3 regions of the Microlunatus capsulatus genome follow, and region 3 is predicted to be linked to each of the others. Evidence: predicted binding sites of a transcription regulator. Region 3 holds the regulator's gene; each other region holds the start of a gene.
The links. Region 3 encodes LexA, which represses DNA repair genes until DNA is damaged. Its sites were predicted from a motif close to TCGAACANNTGTTCGA; they were not measured.
Positions count from the first base shown of each region.

Region 1: imuA' (DnaE2-dependent mutagenesis accessory factor ImuA') is a predicted target of LexA. The motif match lies at 1,107-1,122, and genes of this name have one in related genera.
Region 2: ruvC (crossover junction endodeoxyribonuclease RuvC) is a predicted target of LexA. The motif match lies at 1,809-1,824, and genes of this name have one in related genera.

Region 1 is NZ_JAGIOB010000001.1:3,881,617-3,885,491, reverse strand. It holds gene JOF54_RS18060 (DNA polymerase Y family protein) at 1-429, opposite strand, end outside; gene imuA' (DnaE2-dependent mutagenesis accessory factor ImuA') at 431-1,096, opposite strand; gene JOF54_RS18050 (HNH endonuclease) at 1,311-1,760, shown strand; gene JOF54_RS18045 (DedA family protein) at 1,807-2,589, shown strand; gene JOF54_RS18040 (multidrug effflux MFS transporter) at 2,593-3,825, opposite strand.
Region 2 is NZ_JAGIOB010000001.1:424,303-428,177, reverse strand. It holds gene JOF54_RS02000 (HAD-IB family hydrolase) at 1-699, shown strand, start outside; gene JOF54_RS01995 (YebC/PmpR family DNA-binding transcriptional regulator) at 978-1,739, shown strand; gene ruvC (crossover junction endodeoxyribonuclease RuvC) at 1,869-2,432, shown strand; gene ruvA (Holliday junction branch migration protein RuvA) at 2,429-3,034, shown strand; gene ruvB (Holliday junction branch migration DNA helicase RuvB) at 3,039-3,875, shown strand, end outside.
Region 3 is NZ_JAGIOB010000001.1:4,091,330-4,095,204, forward strand. It holds gene JOF54_RS19010 (ATP-dependent DNA helicase) at 1-686, shown strand, start outside; gene lexA (transcriptional repressor LexA) at 709-1,551, opposite strand; gene JOF54_RS21655 (hypothetical protein) at 1,819-2,199, shown strand; gene JOF54_RS19025 (DUF2752 domain-containing protein) at 2,264-2,683, shown strand; gene nrdR (transcriptional regulator NrdR) at 2,997-3,545, shown strand; gene JOF54_RS19035 (vitamin B12-dependent ribonucleotide reductase) at 3,852-3,875, shown strand, end outside.

The DNA.
Region 1 (3,875 bases), 210 kb from region 3:
GCCGCCGTAGAAGCGACTGGGCACCGACAGCGCGCACAGGCCGGGCTTGACCGGGGCGACGCCGGCGCTGACCTCCTCCACCGCGGCCAGCACCGCGTCGAAGCTGCGGGTCTCCACCTCGGGGACCCGGTCCACCACGACGAGCTCGGGGCAGCGGGCGGAGGCGTCGCGGCGTCGCATCCCGCGCTTGACCCCCTCGGCCCGGGCCGCGGCGGAGCAGGCGAACACCTCCCCGCGCTCGACGACGGCGAGCGGGGCGTCCAGCGACAGCTCGTGCTGCAGGGCCGCCGCCACCACCGGCCAGTCGGGGCACCAGACGACCATCACCCGCCGCCCGCCCGGACCCGTCTCCCCCGCGCCCGACGACCGCCCGGCCGCCTCCGGCCCGGCCACGCGCCCGACCGGCCCCCGCTCCACCAGCGCCGCCATCTCAGCCCGCCCGCACCGCGGTCAGCGGGGCCCGCTGGACGGCCGGCCCGGCCGCGCTCACCCGGGCGTCGACGCCGGGCAGCCAGAGCGACGTCCGCCGCACGGGCGCCCCGCCCCGGCGGACCCCCACCTCCACCGAGCGGCCCTGCAGGTGGCCGTGGCCCTGGCCCAGCCCCGTCCAGGAGGAGGTGAGCACCGAGACCGTGGCGTCCGAGCGCGGCCAGGAGCCCCAGCAGATCAGCGCGGCGTCCTTCTGCCGGAGCCGGGCGCGCAGCCGCTCCGCCTGGTGCTCGCTGACCGGGGACGCGGGCCGCACCAGCACCACCGAGACGACGTCGGCGAGGCCCGCGGTCACGCTCAGCCAGTGCTCGCCGGGCGAGGGCACGACGATGGTCCGCTCCAGCGCGACCCCGAAGCCGGCGGCGGCCTCGAGCCCCAGCTCGGGCACCCCGACGACGGCGCACCACTCCCCGGCCTGCGACGGGCCGGCCATCAGGGCCAGGGCGAGGCTGGGGCTGTCGACGGCGTAGGCGCCCCCGGTGCGCAGCCGCAGCACCTCGCCGAGCGCGGGCAGGCTGTCCAGCGTCCGGGTGACCCCGGCCCCCTGCATCCGCTGGACGCGCTGCTGCAGCTCCTGGATGCGGTCGGCGGCGGGGAGTGCGGTCACCCGTCCATAATCGAACACGTGTTCGAACACGTCAACCGCGGTCTCACCCGGAGGTGGAGGTCGAGCCCGACCCGCCGGGCCAGGGTAACGGGGCTCCGGCGGGGCCTTGACCGGGCGGCCATAATCCTGGTGACGACATCGTCGTCCTCGTGCACCCTGGTCGGGCCGGTCGAGGGGCCGGCTCCCGGGTGGCGGGGAGCTGAGGAGGTGCGGCTTGTCCGGGGTCATCGTGCTCAACACCGACAACACCGCGCTGCACACCGTCTCCGTCCAGCACGCGATCAAGATGCTGGTCCGCGAGGTCGCCATCGTCGAGGAGGCCCGCGACGGGCACTCGATCGGCCCCTACCCGTGGCCGGTGGTGCTGCGGCTCCTCCGCTACGTCCGCACCACGTTCCTCTACGCCCGCAACCCCGCCTGGTCCAAGCGCGGGGTGCTCCGCCGCGACCTGCACCGCTGCGCCTACTGCGGCACCGCGGCCGACACCGTCGACCACCTGCTGCCGGTCTCCCGCGGCGGGCAGAACACCTGGCTCAACACCGTCGCCGCCTGCACCCGCTGCAACAACGTCAAGGCCGACCGCACCCCGGCCGAGGCCGGCATGCGGCTCGACCGGCGTCCCGTCGTCCCGTCCTGGCGCGAGGCCTACCAGCGGCGCGGCTGAGCCCGCGGGCGGAGCGCGCCCTGGTGCCGGTCGCTACGGTGGGCGCGTGCCCGAGCCCGAGCGCGAGACCGCACCGCCGTCCCCCGAGCCCGGGGCGGCCGACGCCGCGGAGGCCGACGCCACTGCCGACGGCGAGGAGACCCCCCGGGAGTGGTGGGACGACCCGCGGATGCCCTGGAAGGGCAGGCCGGGCCGGGCCGACGTGGGCTGCTGGGTCGCCTTCTCCCTGACCGGCCTCTACGCCCTCGTGCTGCTGCCGCTGCGCCCGGTGCTGCTGGGCGCCAACCCGTACCTGCTGGCCGCGCTGGGCGGTTCCCGGGTCTCGGCGGTCACCATCGGCGCGCTGGCCGCGACCGGCGTCGGCTTCTGGCCGCTGGGCCTGCTGCTGGGCACGGTCGGCGCCGTCAAGTTCGACTGGATCTACTGGTGGGCCGGCCGGCTGTGGGGCCGCGGCCTGATCGAGATGGTCGCGGGCCGCTCGCCCCGCGCCGCCCGCAACGCCGACCGGGCGGAGCGGCTCGCGCGGCGGTTCGGGCCGGCCGCCATCGCCCTGGGCTACGTCGTCCCGCTGCTGCCCGGCGCGGTCGTCTACGCCACGGTCGCGGCAGCGGGGATGAGCCTGCGGAAGTTCCTGCTGATCGACGTGCTGAGCGCCGCCGTCACCCGCGGGCTGCTCATCTGGCTCGGCTGGAGCATCGGCGCCCCGGCGGTGCACGTCGTCGAGGTCGTCGCGCAGTACTCCTGGTACCTCTCGATCGTGCTGCTGGTGGGCGTCGTCGTCACCAGCGTCCGGCAGGCGCGCCGGCGCCGGGCCGCCGTCGAGGGCTGAGCCTCAGGCGGGTGGCGGGGCCGCCGGCAGGACCTCGTCGGCCCGGGCCCGGACCGCGGGCCGGACCAGGGTGAGGAAGGCCAGCGACGCGAGCGCGCTGACGACGACCGCGACGACGCCGAGCGGCACCGCGGTCTCCTCGCCGGCGATCCCGACCAACGGCGCGACCACCGCCCCGAAGACGAACTGGCCGAGCCCCAGCAGCGAGGACGCGGTCCCGGCCTGCTCGGGGTAGTCCGACATCGCCAGCGCCGTGGCGGTCGGGAACACCAGGCCGAGCGCGCTGACCATGACGAACAACGACGGCACCAGGAAGGGCAGGCCGAGCCCGAGCAGCACCGTCGTGGCGAGGGCGGCGGCGCCGAGCAGGTTGAGACCGAGCCCCAGGGCCAGCACCTGGACGGGCGGGCGGCGCCGGCTCAGCCGAGCCCCCAGCTGGCTCATCGCCATGATGCCGACCGAGTTCAGCCCGAACACCAGCGAGAAGCCCTGCGCCGACATCCCGTAGATGCGCTGCAGGACGAAGGTCGCCCCCGAGATGTAGGCGAACATCGACGCCCCGGCCAGGCCGGCCGAGAGCGCCGCGCCGACGAAGAAGCGGTCGCCCAGCAGCACCCGGAACCCGCGGAGCGTGGTGGTCAGCCCGCCGGTGCTGCGGCGCTCCGCCGGCAGCGTCTCCCGCTGCAGCAGCCCCGCGACCAGCAGCAGCGCGCCGAACCCGGCCAGCACGACGAAGATCCCGCGCCAGCTCATCACCCGGCTGAGCTGGCCGCCGAGCACCGGCGCGACGACAGGCGCCAGGCCCGAGATCAGGGTGAGCCGTGAGAAGAACAGCACCAGTCGCCGGCCCTCGTAGAGGTCGCGGGCCACCGCGCGGGCGACCACCAGCCCGGCGGCGCCGGCCAGACCCTGCACCAGCCGGAGGACGACGAGCACGGTGACCGACGGCGCGAAGGCGCAGGCCAGCGAGGCGAGCAGGTAGGCCACCAGCCCCACGAGCAGCGGCCGGCGGCGGCCGAAGCGGTCCGACAGCGGGCCCGCGACGAGCTGGCCCAGGGCCAGCCCCACCAGGCAGGCGGTGATCGTCAGCTGCGCGGCGGACGGCGTGCTGGCGAGGTCGTCGGCCAGCTCCGGCAGGGCGGGCAGGTAGAGGTCGAGGGAGAGCGGGCCGAAGGTCGACAGCAGCCCGAGCACGACGATCGAGCGGAGGGCCGGGGCGGCGGGGTCGCGGGACACGAGCGCCACTGTGGCACCGGGTCGCCTCCGCGGGCCCGCCGGGCCGTCCG
Region 2 (3,875 bases), 3.7 Mb from region 3:
GGGTCCTCCGCCGTCGCGATCTTCGACCTCGACGGCACGATCATGTCCACCAACGTGGTGGAGCAGTACCTGTGGTCGCGGCTGCCCGAGCTCTCGACCGCCGCCCAGGTGGCCGAGGTCGGCCAGGTCGCCCGCCGGCTGCCCGGCTACCTGCTGGCCGAGCAGCGCGACCGCGGGGACTTCCTGCGTGCGGTCTACCGCCGCTACCGCGGCCTCGACCTCGCCGACCTCGAGCACCGCGTCGACACGACGATGGCCCCGGCCATCCTCAGCCGGGTCTCGCCCGAGGCGCTCGCGCGGATCCAGGAGCACCGGGCCGCCGGCCACACGACGATCCTCATCACCGGGGCCGTCGAGACGCTCACCCGGCCGCTGCGCCAGTACTTCGACGTCGTCGTCGCGGCCGAGCTGGCCACCGACGCCGACGGCCGCTGCACCGGCTTCCTGGCCCGCCCGCCGCTGGTGGGGGAGTCCCGCGCCGCCTGGCTCAAGCACTACGCCTCGCTGCACGGCGTCGACCTCACCCGCAGCTTCGCCTACGCCGACTCCCAGGCCGACCTGCCGATGCTGCAGACCGTCGGGCACCCCGTCGCGGTCAGCCCGGACATCCCGCTGATGCGCGCCGCGGCCCGCAGCCAGTGGTCGACGGTGGAGTGGAAGATCAAGCCGACGACGCCGCGGTGGCGCATCCCGCGGTAATTCTGTCCTCGCTCCGCTCGGACGCGGCGGGGGCTCTGGTCCGCCGACGTCGCCGTCGCCGGTGGACGAAGAACGTGTCCACCGGCTCCTCCTCCGCTCGGCGGCGCCCCCGCCGGTGGTGGTCCCGGGCTGCGGCGCCCCCGCCGGTGGTGGTCGGGTGGGCGGCCTTGCTGCCGCGCCCTGTGCCGAGTTGTCAGACGTGGGTTGACCCCTGGGTCAGCTCAGGTCTGACAGGTCGGCGCCGAGCGGGGCGGCGACGGACGGATAAGATCGCCTGCATGTCGGGACACTCCAAGTGGGCAACCACCAAGCACCAGAAGGCCGTCGTCGACGCGCGCCGGGCCAAGTCGTTCGCCAAGCTGATCAAGAACATCGAGGTCGCCGCGCGCCTCGGCGGCGGTGACGTCGACGGCAACCCGACGCTCTTCGACGCCATCCAGAAAGCCAAGAAGACCTCCGTCCCCAAGGACAACATCGACCGCGCGGTCAAGCGCGGCTCCGGGGCCGAGTCGGGCGGCGCCGACTACGAGACGCTGATGTACGAGGCCTACGGCCCGGCCGGCATCGCGATGCTCATCGAGTGCCTGACCGACAACCGGAACCGCTCCGCCTCCGAGGTCCGGGTCGCGGTCACCCGCAACGGCGGCACCATGGCCGACTCCGGCTCCACCGCCCGGGTGTTCAGCCGCAAGGGCGTCGTCGTGGTCCCCAAGCAGCAGGGCGACAAGACGCTGGCCGAGGACGACGTCCTCGAGGCGACGCTGGACGCCGACCCCGAGGAGGTCAACGACCTGGGGGAGACCTTCGAGATCATCTCCGACCCGGCCGACACCGTCCGGGTGCGCACCGCGGTGCAGGAGGCCGGCCTGGACTACGACTCCGCCGAGGTCTCCTTCGTCCCGGAGTTCACCCAGGAGGTCGACGGGCCGACGGTCGAGAAGGTCATGAAGATCATCGACGCCCTCGAGGACTCCGACGACGTGCAGAACGTCTACGCGAACTTCGACGCCTCCGACGAGGTCCTCGCTTCGATCAGCTGACCCCGGTCGCCGGCTGCGCGCCCTCCGGCGCGCCGTCCCGGCCCGCCCGGCCCCGGCTCGTAGGGTGAACCGAACACCCGTTCGACCGAGGGACCGGGCCAGACCGGTCGAGGAGCTGCTGTGCGCGTGCTGGGCATCGACCCGGGCCTGACCCGCTGCGGCCTCGGCGTCGTCGACGGCACCCCCGGGCGCCCGCCCACCATGGTGGCGGTCGGCGTCACCCGCACCCCGGCGACGCTGGAGACGGCTCGCCGGCTGGTGCAGATCGAGGAGGCGGTGGAGGCCTGGGTGCGCGAGCACCGGCCCGACGCCGTCGCCGTCGAGCGGGTCTTCGCCCAGCACAACGTCCCGACGGTGATGGGCACCGCCCAGGCCGCCGGCATCGCCATGCTGGTGGCGGCCCGGCACGGGCTGCCCGTCGCCCTGCACACCCCGAGCGAGGTCAAGGCCTCGATCACCGGCTCCGGCCGGGCGGGCAAGGACCAGGTCGGCGCCATGGTCACCCGCATCCTGCGGCTCACCGCCGCCCCCAAGCCCGCCGACGCCGCCGACGCCCTGGCCCTGGCCATCTGCCACGTCTGGCGCGGTGGGGCCACCGCCCGGGTGGACGCCGCCCTCCAGGCCGCCGCCGTCGCGTCCGCCCGCCAACGCCGGGCCTTCACCCAGGCCCGCCCGTCCCGAGGAGCCTCGTGATCGCCTCCCTCAGCGGCACCGTCCTGCAGGTCGGTCCCACCTCCGCCGTCGTCGAGGTCGGCGGCCTCGGCGTGCTGGCCCTCTGCAGCCCCGGGACCGTCGCCGGCCTCCGCGTCGGCCAGCGGGCGGCGCTGGCCACCTCGCTGGTCGTCCGCGAGGACTCGCTCACGCTGTACGGCTTCGCCACCGCTGACGAGCGGGAGCTCTTCGAGCTGCTGCTGACCGCGACCGGCGTCGGCCCCAAGCTGGCCCAGGCCGCGCTGGCCGTGCTGCCGCCGGACCAGCTGCGGTCCGCGATCGCCAGTGAGAACCTCGTGCAGCTCTGCAAGGTGCCCGGCATCGGCCGCAAGGGCGCGCAGCGGATGGTCATCGAGCTCAAGGACAAGATCGGCGCCGTGGGGCTGTCGGCCGAGCCGCACACGAGCACGAGCGCCGTGCCGGCCTGGCGCGACCAGGTCGCCCGCGGCCTCGTCGGGCTCGGCTGGTCCGAGCGGGACGCCGACGCCGCGTGCACCGAGGTCGAGCCGCTGGTCGCCGAGGACCCCGCCACCAGCGTCGCCGTGCTGATGCGCGCCGCGCTGCAGTCGCTGGCCCGGGGCTGAGCGGGTGAGCACCGAGGACCTCGGCGCGCTGGTCCGGCCCGCCGCCGACGCCGACGAGCGGGCGGCCGAGTCGGCGCTGCGGCCCACCTCGCTGGCCGAGTTCGAGGGGCAGCCGCGGGTCAGCGACCAGCTGGGCCTCGTCCTGGAGGCGGCCCGGCACCGCGGGGCGGTCGCCGACCACGTGCTGCTGTCGGGCCCGCCCGGGCTGGGCAAGACGACGCTGGCCATGATCATCGCCGGCGAGATGGGGGCCCCGCTGCGGATCTCCAGTGGACCGGCCATCACCCACGCCGGCGACCTCGCCGCCATCCTCTCCGGCCTCACCGAGGGCGAGGTCTTCTTCCTCGACGAGATCCACCGGATGTCGCGGCCGGCCGAGGAGATGCTCTACCTCGCCATGGAGGACTTCCGGGTCGACGTCGTCGTCGGCAAGGGCCCGGGCGCCACGGCCATCCCGCTGGAGATCCCGCGCTTCACCCTGGTGGGCGCCACCACCCGTGCGGGCCTGCTGCCGGGCCCGCTGCGCGACCGGTTCGGGTTCACCGCCCAGCTCGACTTCTACGACACGCCCGCCCTGGAGCACATCGTGCACCGCTCGGCGGAGCTGATCGAGGCCCACCTCGACCAGGCCGGCGCCGCCGAGATCGCCCGCCGCTCGCGGGGGACACCGCGGATCGCGAACCGGCTGCTCCGGCGGGTGCGCGACTACGCCCAGGTCCGCGCCGACGGACGGATCACCGCGACCCTGGCCCGGGCGGCCCTGGAGCTCTACGAGGTCGACGAGCTCGGCCTCGACCGGCTCGACCGGGCGGTGCTGCGCGCCGTGTGCACGCGCTTCGGC
Region 3 (3,875 bases):
ACGACGCCCCGGTGCGCTGGCGCGGGCTCGACGTGGGGTCGCCGTTCGACTACGGGCGCCAGGGCATCCTCTACCTCACCCGCTCGATGCCGGCCCCGGGCCGCGACGGGATGCCGGCCGAGGTGCTGACCGAGATCGCCGAGCTGGTCTGGGCGGCGGGCGGGCGCACCCTGGGCCTGTTCTCGTCCCGGCGCGCCGCCGAGGCCGCCGCGGTGCACGTGCGCAAGCAGCTGCCCAAGCAGACGGTGCTGTGCCAGGGCGACGCCCAGCTCTCCGAGCTCACCCGCCGGTTCGTGGCCGAGGAGCAGACGAGCCTGTTCGGCACGCTCTCGCTGTGGCAGGGGATCGACGTGCCCGGGCCGACGTGCTCCCTCGTGATCATCGACCGGGTACCGTTCCCGCGCCCCGACGAGCCGCTGACGCTGGCGCGCCAGCGGGCGGTCGCCGAGGCCGGGGGCAACGGGTTCATGAGCGTCGCGGCGACGCACGCCGCGCTGCTGCTGGCCCAGGGCGCCGGCCGGCTGATCCGCCGGACCGACGACAAGGGCGTCGTGGCCGTGCTCGACCCGCGGCTGGCGACCGCCCGCTACGGCAGCTTCCTGCGCGCCTCCATGCCGCCGATGTGGCAGACGAGCGACCGGGAGACGGTGGTGCAGGCGCTGCGGAGGCTGTCCGGCCAGGCCTGAGGGCCGGCCGGACGCCCGCGCGTCAGACCTTGCGGAGGACGGCGACGACCTTGCCCAGGATCGAGGCGTGGTTGCCGTCGATCGGGTCGTAGGCCGGGTTGTGCGGCATCAGCCAGACCTGGCCGTCGCGCCGCTTGAACGTCTTGACGGTCGCCTCGTCGTTGAGCAGCGCGGCGACGATGTCCCCGTTCTCCGCCGTCGGCTGCTGCCGCACGACCACCCAGTCGCGGTCGCAGATGGCGGCCTCGATCATCGAGTCGCCGCGCACCTCGAGCAGGAACATCGTGCCCTGGCCCACGAGCTGGTGCGGCAGGGCGAACACGTCCTCGATCCGCTCCTCGGCCAGGATCGGCCCGCCGGCCGCGATCCGGCCCAGGACCGGGACGTGCACGGGGGCGGGGTAGGCGTCGCCGCGGCCGGTGTCGTCGGTCTCCACCTCGGCCAGCACGGGGGGCCGGGGCGTGTCGGCCACCGCCGGCGCGACCGGGCGGGCGTCGCCCTCGCCCGGCAGCAGCACCTCGAGCGCCCGCGGCCGGTTCGGGTCGCGGCGCAGGAAGCCCTTCTGCTCCAGGGTCTTCAGCTGGTGGGCGACGCTCGAGGAGCTGGCCAGGCCCACGGCCTCGCCCATCTCCCGGATGCTCGGCGGGTAGCCGCGGCTGTCCACCGCCTCCTTGATGACCTCGAGGACGCGGCGCTGGCGCGGGGTCAGGCCGTGCGCGTCGGCCGGGCCGTCGGGCAGCGAGCGGACCGTCCCGCTGGTCCCCAGCTGGGCCTCGACCTCGGCCGCGCTGGGCCGTCCGCGCTTGCGCGTCCGGGGGGCGGGTGCGGGCCCGGTCGGGGAGGTGGGGTCGTCACGGTCTGCCATGCGGCTGAATCTAGGGAAGCCCCCGGGTGAAATCAAACACCTGTTCGAGCGTGTCGCGCCCGCGTCCTGCAGGCGGGCGCCGGGCTCGGCGCCGAGAACTGTCAGTGGTCCCTGGTGGGGTGAGGACATGAGCACCTCCGGAGCGGCGACCCTCGACCTCGGGTCGAACACGCTTTCGAATGTGCTTGGCAGCCGCCGCCCCGTGCGGTACAAATCAAACACACGTTCTATCGAACGTCTGTTCGACATCTCCTGAGGAGCTCGACCATGGACGTCACCACCCTCGAGGCACCGCTCGGCACCACCGCGACCGGCTCCCGCAGCACGGCCCGGACCGCCGCGCCCACCCGGGCACCGGGCCGGCCCCGCCGTCGCACGGGCCGGGGGACCGGTCCGCAGGCCCGGCCCGACCGTCCGCTCGCCGGCGGCACCCGGGTGCCGCGGCCGCAGTCCTGCGCCGTCGTGGCGCCTGCGGTCTCCGTGGCCGCCGCCCCTGGCTGGCGGCTCACCGAGCGGGGGATCGCCCTGGTGCTGGTAACCGGCCTGTTGGTCGTCACCGCCGCCCTCACCGTGGTCGGCCTGACCGCCCTGCGCGTCACCGGCGAGCGCTACGCCGACGTCGGCCAGACGGTCCTCGTCCAGCCCTGAGCTCCCCACCGCCCGCCCGGTCGATGACGACCCGTCCGGCCCCGGCGGCGGGCAGAATGGCCCCGTGAGCACCCCGTCGTCGGCCCCGACCTTCCGCGCCACCCGCGGACTGGGCTACCTCGCCGGCACGGCGGTCTTCGGCGTCGGCGTCAGCGGCGTCTACGCGGCGACCGGCCTGGGGCTCCCGTGCCCCTTCCTGATGGCGACCGGCTGGGAGTGCCCCCTCTGCGGCGGAACCCGGCTCGGCAGCGCCCTGCTGCACGGCGACCTCGTCGCCGCCTTCCTCTACAACCCGGTCGTCCTGGTGGGCCTGGTGGTCGTCTCCGTGCTGGGGGTGCTGTGGACGCTGGAGGCCCTGGGCGGCCCGGCCGTCCGGCTGCCCGCACGGGTGGCCACCCGCGTCGCTCGGGTCCACCCGACCCGGTGGCTCGTCCTCGGTCTCGTGGCCGCGGCCGCCTTCGTGGTGCTGCGCAACCTGCTCTGACCTGGGCGGGCGCCGTCACCGGTTCCTCCCCGGCCCCACCCCACCCCTCCCGTCGTCGGCGGCGGCTCCCGCACGCCCTCCGGACGTGCGCGGCAGCGCCCCGGACCGCTCGTGGACAGGGCGCCACGCCCGGGGGACTGGCTCTTGCAGTCGACGACGAGCGGACGTACGCTCTCTACATCTAGTAGTTACACCGGTGTTCTTCCTCCACAGGTAGTGGTTGGTCGTCCACATCGATCCACAGCACGGTCCACACGCTCTGCACAGGGTTGTCCCCAGGACAGCCCGCGGAGGCCCCCGGGAGGAGTCGCACGTGTTCTGCCCCTACTGCCGTCACCACGACTCCAAGGTCCTGGACTCGCGCACCGCCGAGGACGGCTCGAGCATCCGCCGTCGTCGCCAGTGCCCGTCCTGCGAGCGCCGCTTCACCACCGTCGAGCAGATGCAGCTCGTGGTGGTCAAGCGCAGCGGCGTCGTCGAGCCGTTCGCCCGGGAGAAGGTGATCGGCGGCGTCCGGAAGGCCTGCAAGGGCCGTCCCGTCACCGAGGACCAGCTCGCCCGGCTCGGCCAGGTGGTCGAGGACGCCCTGCGCGCCTGCGGTTCGCCGGAGGTGCCGGCCGACGAGGTCGGCGTCGCCATCCTCGGCCCGCTCCGCGACCTCGACCAGGTGGCCTACCTGCGCTTCGCCAGCGTCTACCGGCAGTTCCGCTCCGTCGACGACTTCGAGGCCGAGATCGCCCTGCTCCGGGTGGAGCAGGACCCGACCGGCATCGAGCCCCTCATCCCCGACCCGGTCGCGAAGCAGAAGGTCAGCTCCTTCACCCCGCACCGGCTGACCCCCGGCCGCAAGGCCCCGCCGTAGGGCTCGCGCCCCGCCCCCGACCCCGGGGCAGGGTTCGCGCCGCCGGGGAAGGCCGCGTGAGCCCAGCCCCGGTTCCACGCCCGCCGGACCCGGTCCGCCCGGCACCACCTGATCCGCACGACCTGAACCACTCGACCAGCACGACGCTCCACCGGCACGACGCTCCACCGGCACGACGCTCCACCGGCACAACGCTCCACCGGCACCGCCTCGCGCGGCTGCCGCGGTCCCTCGGGACCACGTACTCGGGGGAACCCACCGTCAGCACCGCCCGGCGAGACGCCGGGCAGCAGAGGAAGGCACCACATGACCGACATCGCTCGTCCGGCG